2 regions of the Amycolatopsis sp. NPDC089917 genome follow, and region 2 is predicted to be linked to the other one. Evidence: riboswitches for the same ligand, from Rfam matches in the RefSeq annotation. Region 2 holds a riboswitch; the other holds the start of a gene.
The links. Region 2 has a riboswitch for S-adenosylmethionine ahead of AB0N89_RS04295 (aminotransferase class V-fold PLP-dependent enzyme). Riboswitches for the same ligand answer to the same signal wherever they lie in the genome.

Region 1: it holds a riboswitch for S-adenosylmethionine, as region 2 does, so the genes downstream of both, thrC (threonine synthase) here and AB0N89_RS04295 (aminotransferase class V-fold PLP-dependent enzyme) in region 2, are expected to answer to the same signal.

Annotation. Positions count from the first base shown of each region.
Region 1 covers NZ_JBFBGL010000024.1:56,914-60,736, forward strand. Annotated here, with positions in the region: gene thrC (threonine synthase) at 1-1,171, opposite strand, end outside; SAM riboswitch class I at 1,185-1,317, opposite strand; gene holA (DNA polymerase III subunit delta) at 1,453-2,436, shown strand; gene rpsT (30S ribosomal protein S20) at 2,641-2,901, opposite strand; gene AB0N89_RS19205 (EamA family transporter) at 3,259-3,823, shown strand, end outside.
Region 2 covers NZ_JBFBGL010000003.1:195,689-199,511, reverse strand. Annotated here, with positions in the region: gene AB0N89_RS04310 (helix-turn-helix domain-containing protein) at 1-22, shown strand, start outside; gene AB0N89_RS04305 (potassium/proton antiporter) at 134-1,612, shown strand; gene AB0N89_RS04300 (M23 family metallopeptidase) at 1,743-2,426, shown strand; SAM riboswitch class IV at 2,555-2,669, shown strand; gene AB0N89_RS04295 (aminotransferase class V-fold PLP-dependent enzyme) at 2,702-3,823, shown strand, end outside.

The DNA of each region.
Region 1 (3,823 bases), on a different contig from region 2:
CGTCGCCGGTGATCAGGAGAACGATCTCCTCGTCGGGGTTGAGCTTGCCGGTCTCGATGAGCTTCTTCGCCGTCGCGACGGTGACCCCGCCGGCGGTCTCGGTGAAGATGCCCTCGGTGCGGGCGAGCAGCCGGATGCCCTCGACGACCTCTTCGTCGGTGACGTCTTCGATCGCGCCGCCGGTGCGGTTGACCACGTCGAGGACGTAGGGGCCGTCGGCCGGGTTGCCGATCGCCAGCGACCGGGCGATGGTGTCCGGCTTGACCGGCTGGACGACGTCGTGACCCGCGCGGAAGGCCGCCGAGACGGGGGAACACCCGGTGGCCTGCGCGCCGAACACCTTGTACGGCGTTTCGTCGACGAGGCCGAGCTGCCCGAACTCGCGGAAACCCTTGTCCACCTTGGTGAGCTGCGAACCGGAGGCGATCGGCACCACGATCTGGGAGGGAAGCCGCCAGCCGAGCTGCTCGGCGACCTCGAAGGCCAGCGTCTTGGAGCCTTCGGAGTAGTACGGCCGGACGTTCACGTTGACGAACGCCCAGGTCTCCTGCTCGGCCGCGAGCTGGGTGGCGAGCCGGTTCACGTCGTCGTAGTTGCCGTCGACCGCGATCAGGTCGCCGTCGTACACGGCGGTGGTGAGGATCTTGGCGCGCTCAAGGGTCTTCGGGATCAGCACGACCGACCGCCAGCCCGCGCGGGCCGCGGCGGCGGCGACCGCGTTGGCCAGGTTGCCGGTCGACGGACAGGCGAGCACGTCGAACCCGAACTCGCGGGCGGCGGCCAGTGCGACGGCGACCACGCGGTCCTTGAACGAGTGAGTGGGATTGCCGGTGTCGTCCTTGACCCAGACCTTCTTGACGCCCAAGGCTTTCGCGAGCCTGTCGGCCTGGATCAGCCGGGTGGCGCCGGGTTCGGTGTTGGGGATCTCTTCGACGTTCGAGGGAACGGGAAGGAGCTTCTTGTAGCGCCAGATGTTCTTCGGCCCGGCTTCGATGTCCTCGCGGCGCACGCGGCCGAAGTCGTAGGCGACCTCGAGCGGCGAGAAGTCCTCGGCGGAAACGAATTCGGGAGCGAGCGGCTGCCGGTGGCCCTCTTCCTTCGACACCAGTTCGACGGCCGGTCCGAGATCCGGGGTCTTGGTGGTGGAAGTCGTGCCGAGGGTTGCGGTCATCGCGAGGTTCCTTTCCTCATCTGCCCCGCCGTGGCGGGCCGGAATTGGCACCGTGTTCGTCAGCTACCCCGCGATCGCGGGATGACAGGCTGACGCCGGTTGCCGGGGCTTCATCGGGCCGTTCCCTCTGCCCCTCTGGATGAGCGGTATTCGATTGTCGGCACGCGCGTGATCGCGTCGCCTCGCCAACACCGTACGACATGAGGCTCAGATGGGGCCACCGTGCCCGGAACACATCACCGGACAAAGCACACGAGAGGAGGAGTGGCAGGATCGTCACCGTGACGACGCAAGCTTCCGCCCCATCGCCGCTGGTCCTGGTTCTCGGTGAGGAAGAGCTGCTGATCGAACGCGCGGTCCGCAGCGCCTCGGACGCGGCCAAAGCGGCCGATCCGACGGCGGATCTGACCCGGATCCGGGTGTCGGACCTCACAGTCCCCGCCCTCGCGGAGATGGTCAGCCCCTCGCTGTTCGCCGAGGGCAGGGTGATCGTCCTCGAATCCGCGCACGACATCTCGCAGGAGCTCTCCGACGGGGTGATGGCCTACGTCAAGGCGCCCGCCGACGGCATCGTGCTCGTCGTCGTGCACAGCGGAGGCGGCCGGAGCAAGGCCGCGAAGGCGCTTCCGGCGGCCCTGAAAAAGGCCGGGGCGGAGATCGTCGAGTGCCCGAAGCTGACCAAGCCCGCCGAACGGGAATCCTTTGTCCGCAACGAGGTCCGCCGGGTAGGCGGGAAGATCGACGGTGCGGCCGTGCTCGCGCTGATCGACGCCGTCGGCTCGGATCTGCGCGAGCTGTCGTCGGCCGCGACCCAGCTCGTCGCGGACGCCGGTGGCACGGTCGACGAGCAGGCTGTCCGGCGCTATCACCGGGGGCGCGCGGACGTGAACGGGTTCGCCGTCGCCGAGAAGGCCGTCGCCGGCGACAAGACGGCGGCGCTGGAGTCGCTGCGCTGGGCGATGCAGCTGGGTGTTCCCCACGTGCTGGTCGCGGACGCCCTCGCCGACGCCGTCCGGACGATCGCGCGGGTGTCGGGCGCGGGCCGCGGGAACCCGAATCAGATGGCGGGCGAGCTGGGGATGCCGCCGTGGAAGGTCCGCAAGGCGCAGGGGCAGGCTCGTGGCTGGGGACAGGACGGCCTCGCCACCGCGATGCGGATCGTCGCCAGGCTCAATGCGGAGGTCAAGGGGGTCGCGGCCAACCCGGAGTACGCGCTCGAACGTGCCGTTCTGGAGGTCGTCGACGCTCACGGCAGCAGCCGCTGACACCTACTGGACCACGCCCACCGCTCACTGGGCCGAGCCCGACGATCAACGCGCCCATGAACCGGATCGGCGGACTTGTCTCGCCGGAAGCGCGCCCTCTTTCGGGCCGAAGGTCAACGTAAACGCGATGAAGGGGCGCCTCCCCGCCCCACGTGAGTGGGAAGCGGATCGACGCCCCTTCGGCGCGTTTACGTCAGTGCGCGATCAGAGAGTGTTCGCGCGCTTCGCGATCGCGGACTTCTTGTTGGCGGCCTGGTTGGCGTGCAGGACGCCCTTGGTCACGGCCTTGTCCAGCTTCTTGGCCGCGTCCTTCTGCAGTTCGAGGGCCTTGGCCTTGTCGCCGGCGTCGGCGGCCTCGCGGAACTTGCGGATCGCGGTCTTCACCGAGGACCGGATCGCCTGGTTACGCTGACGCGCCTTCTCGTTGGTGGTGATGCGCTTGATCTGCGACTTGATGTTGGCCACGGGGGCGCTCCTCTTGATCTCTCGGTGGTTTCATCGCCGCGTTGTGACCGGCCCTGCGCGCTCGTGAAAGCGACGCGGGTTTCCTCCATGACGGAATGCCACACGGCGGTGAAGAGCAAGCTTAACAGCCGTCCCGGGGCCGATCGCGGCCGCCTCCGGTGGGCGATTGAGGTACGGTGAAGATCGTAGTGCCTAGGGTTCCGCCGCCTGCCTGTTCCGCGAACCACACAATCAGGGCAGGTGGGACAGGTCCGAGCGGCACCATCGGCGGGGCCGGAAGCGTCGTCGTTCATCTGACGGGACAAAAGCCTGGAGGACCGGTGTTTTCCGCATGCGCGGAAACGTGAAAGGTCCGTTGTGAACGTCACCGCCTTGTCCTTCGTCATCATCGCCGCCGTCGTCCACGCCGGCTGGAATCTGGCCGCCAAGCGCATCCGCCGTGGCGGAGCTCGCTTCGTCTGGGCCTACTACAGCCTCTCCGCGATCCTGCTCATCCCCGTCATGGCGGTCTCGCTGGCGGTGGAGCCGCAACGTCCACAGTGGACCTGGCTGCTCGCCGCCGTCGTCACCGCGGTGTTCCACGTCACCTACGGGGTCGTTCTCCAGCGGGGGTACGCCGTCGGCGACCTGTCCATCGTGTATCCCGTCGCCCGCGGGACGGGGCCGCTGATCTCGGTGCTCGCGGCCGTCGTGCTGCTCGGCGAGCGGCCGGGGGTGCTCGGCCTGGTGGGCGCGTTCCTCGTGGTCGCCGGGGTGCTGGTCATCGGCACCGGGCGAGCACCGGCCCATGCCGACGCGGCCGATCGCGCCGCTCGCCGCAAAGGTGTCCTGTACGGGGTGCTGACCGGGCTCACGATCGCCGCCTACACCCTGTGGGACGCGCATTCGGTCACCGGTCTCGGTGTCCCGCCGATCGTCTACT
Region 2 (3,823 bases):
GGCCGCCCTGCGCCGTCCGTAAAGGACAGTCTGTAACACAGGCCAACCGGACGGTTTTCGACCGGTACACGATCGAGTGACGACCACTGCCTCACTATTCTGTAGCCCTCACGGCGACCGGACGGGAGGCGACATGGAGCAGCTCCCGCTCGTCCTCGGCACCGGTGGCGCCGTGCTTCTCGTCGCCGTGATCGCCGTCCGGGTGTCGATCCGGGTCGGCCTTCCCTCGCTGCTGCTGTACTTGGGGATGGGCGTCCTGCTCGGCGAAGCCGGGTTCGGCATCCATTACGACAACCCCGAGCTCACCCAGTCCCTCGGCCTCGCCGCGCTGGTGATGATCCTGTCCGAAGGTGGCCTCACCACCCGGTGGACGGCCGTGAAACCCTCGCTGGGCATCGGGATCGCACTGTCCACAGTGGCCGTGGCGGTGAGCATCGCGGTCACCGGCGCGGCCCTGCACTGGCTGCTGGGCCTGGACTGGCGGATGGCCCTGCTGTGGGGCGCGGTGCTGGCCTCGACCGACGCCGCCGCGGTCTTCTCCGTGCTGAGATCGGCGGGTATCGGGAAGCGGCTCGTCGGCGCGCTGGAGATCGAGTCGGGGATCAACGACGCCCCGGCCTACATCGCCGTCGTCGTCCTCGCCGAGGGCACGACCGTGGACTGGTCGCTGCCCCTGCTGGTCGTCTACGAACTCGCGGCCGGCCTGGTGATCGGCCTGGCCTTCGGCTGGATCGGCGCGCAGGCGCTGAGACGGGCCGCGCTCCCGGCGACCGGCCTGTATCCGCTGGCCACGATGGCCGTCTGTGTCGTGGCGTATTCGAGCGGGCAGCTCGCGCACGCTTCGGGCCTGCTCGCCACCTACGTCGCGGCCCTGGTGCTGGGGAACTCGAAGCTGCCGCACCGGTCGGACACGCTGTCCTTCGCCGAGGGGCTCGGCTGGCTCGCCCAGATCGGGCTGTTCGTGCTGCTGGGCCTGTTCGCCTCACCGGGCCGGATCTTCGAAAGCCTGGTCCAGGGCCTGGTCGCGGGCGCGGTCGTGCTGCTGCTGGCCCGGCCGCTGTCGGTGCTGCTGTCGGCGCTGCCGTTCAAGGTCCCCTGGCGAGAACAGGTGTTCCTGTCCTGGGCCGGGTTGCGCGGGGCGGTGCCGATCGTGCTCGCGCTGATCCCGCTGTCGTCCGGCGTGCCCGGCGCGCAGGAGCTGGTCGACGCGGTGTTCGTGCTGGTCATCGTGCTGACGCTGCTCCAGGGCGCGACGCTGACCCCGCTCGCGAGAGCGCTCGGGCTGGCCCAGCACGCCGAAGCGCACGAGATCGACGTCGACTCCGCGCCGCTCGACGAGATGGGCGCGGAACTCCTGCAGGTCCGGATCAACGCAGGATCCAAGATGCACGGCGTCTACCTGGCCGAACTGCGGCTGCCGGTGGGGGCGACGATCAGCCTCCTCGTCCGCGGCGGCGCCGGCTTCACGCCCAACAAGAACACCCGCCTCCAGGAACGCGACCAGTTACTCGTCGTGACCACCTCCGACGCCCGTGACGCGGCCGAACGACGGCTCCGCGCCGTCGACCGCGCCGGACGCCTCGCCAGGTGGAAGGGCGAATCCGGCCAGTAGGTCACGAACCGGCACCAGCTGTTCGTCGGTTGATCTCAGAAAATTCTTCCCTTTGTACTCCTTTTGGATTACTTTCCCGGCAATCGACTCCATCGAATGGGTGAGTGTCACGGGGTAAGGAGTACGCAAGGTGACGAAACTTCCTGCACGGTTCGCCGGTCTGGGGGCCGCGGCCACACTCGTCGGAGTGGTTCTCGCCGCGCCGGCGGCTTCCGCGGCCGGCGCCTTCCCGGCGTTCGGCTTGCCCTTCGACACGGGCCAGTCGGTCTACTCGGCGGGGATCCACTCGGACGACGGGAACTCCGGCGTGAAGAACGCCATCGACTTCAGTCCCGGTGACAAGACCGTCCGCGCCCCGCTGGCCGGCACGGTCCGGATCCAGCACTGCTCGGGCGGTGACTGGGTGACCGTCGATCACGACGGCGGCTGGCGGACCGGGTACTACCACATGGAGCGCATTTCGGTCACCGACGGCCAGAAGGTCGCTCCTGGCGACGCCCTCGGCCGGACCGGCAACGCGCTGCCCTGCGGTGGCAGCAGCACCGGCGCCCACGTGCACTTCACCCTGTGGACCCTGCCCGCGGCCGCGGCCCAGGGCGGCGACTCGCGCGACTTCGGCGTCGGCGCGGGCAACTGGAACGGCATGTCCTACGACGAGGTCTCGACCAAGGTCGCCGAGGCCTACGGCGAGGCTGTCGACGGCAAGACGTTCGGCGGCTGGCAGTTCACCGCGGGCACCGATCAGTACTCCGGTACCGCGACCGAGGTCTCTTCGCGTTCGATCGTCCCGTTGCCGGGCCGATTCCGCGTCTGACCTCCCGTTGCCCGGCGCGGCGCGGCGCCGGGCAACGGTTCTTTTCGCTTGCGGAGTACGTGAGCGGCGTCTCAAGATGCGGACAAGGGGTGGCTTGATCGCCCGCTGATCCGCTAACTTCGTTCGTAGGTCACGAGTGTCAGCGTCAAGCCCCGGCTAGCTGGCCGGCAACCCTCCTTCCGCGGTGGGGTGCCCCGGGTGAGGACCTGGCTCGTCGCGTGGTGCGACGGGCAAGCGCGGGATCCTCGTCGGGTCCCCTGGCCCGGAGGATGACCATGACTCTCGCTCTCGAACGCACGAACGCCCCCGCCGCCGTCGCGGAAACCGTTGTCTCGCACGAAATTCCGACGGTGGCGTGTGCCGGTCTGCGGGTTCCGCTGGTCACCGGCGGCGAAATCGGCTACGCCAACCTCGATCACGCGGCGAGCGCCCCGTGTCTGGACAAGGTGCGCGACGCGGTCGACGAGTTCCTTCCCTGGTACGCCAGCGTCCACCGCGGCGCCGGGTTCGCCTCGCAGATCTCCACCAGGCTTTACGAGCGCACGCGCGGGATCCTGCGCGACTTCGTCGACGCGCGGTCGACCGATACCGTCGTTTTCACCCGCAACACCACCGATTCCTTCAACCTTCTCGCCCGTAGCCTGCCGAAGCACACGTCGGTCGTCGTGTTCGACACCGACCACCACGCCGCGCTGCTGCCGTGGAAGGGCCCGAACGTCCGCCGGATCGAGACCCCGCGCACCCGCCTCGCCGCGGTGTCCGCTGTGGACGAAGCGCTCGCGGACTGCCCGCAGGGCCCGCGGCTGGTCGTCATCACCGGCGCGTCCAACGTGACCGGGGAACTGTTGCCCGTCAAGGAGATCGCGGCCGTCGCGCGCCGGCACGGCGCCCGGATCGCGCTGGACGCGGCGCAGCTCGCGCCGCACCGCAAGATCTCCGTGCGCAAGCTGGACGTCGACTACATCGCGCTGTCGGGCCACAAGCTGTACGCGCCCTTCGGCGCCGGTGCGCTGATCGGCCGTGCCGACTGGCTGCGCGCCGCCCAGCCGTACCTCGCCGGCGGCGGTGCGACGAAGCTCGTCACCCGCGAAGCCGAAGACTTCGGCGTGGTCTGGAACGCGGGCGCCGAGCGGCACGAAGCAGGTTCCCCCAACACCGTCGGCGTCTACGCGCTCGGCGTCGCCTGCGAGGCGCTGTCCGAGAACTGGGACGCCATCGTCGCCCACGAGGACGAACTGCTGGCGCGGCTGCGTCGCGGTCTCGCCGGGATCCCCGGATTCGCCGAGCTGCGGCTGTTCGACGCGCCGGTCGACAGGGTCGGCACGCTCAGCTTCGTCGTCGACGGCTTCGAACCGGGCTGGCTCGCCGCGGTCCTGTCCGCGGAGTACGGCATCGGC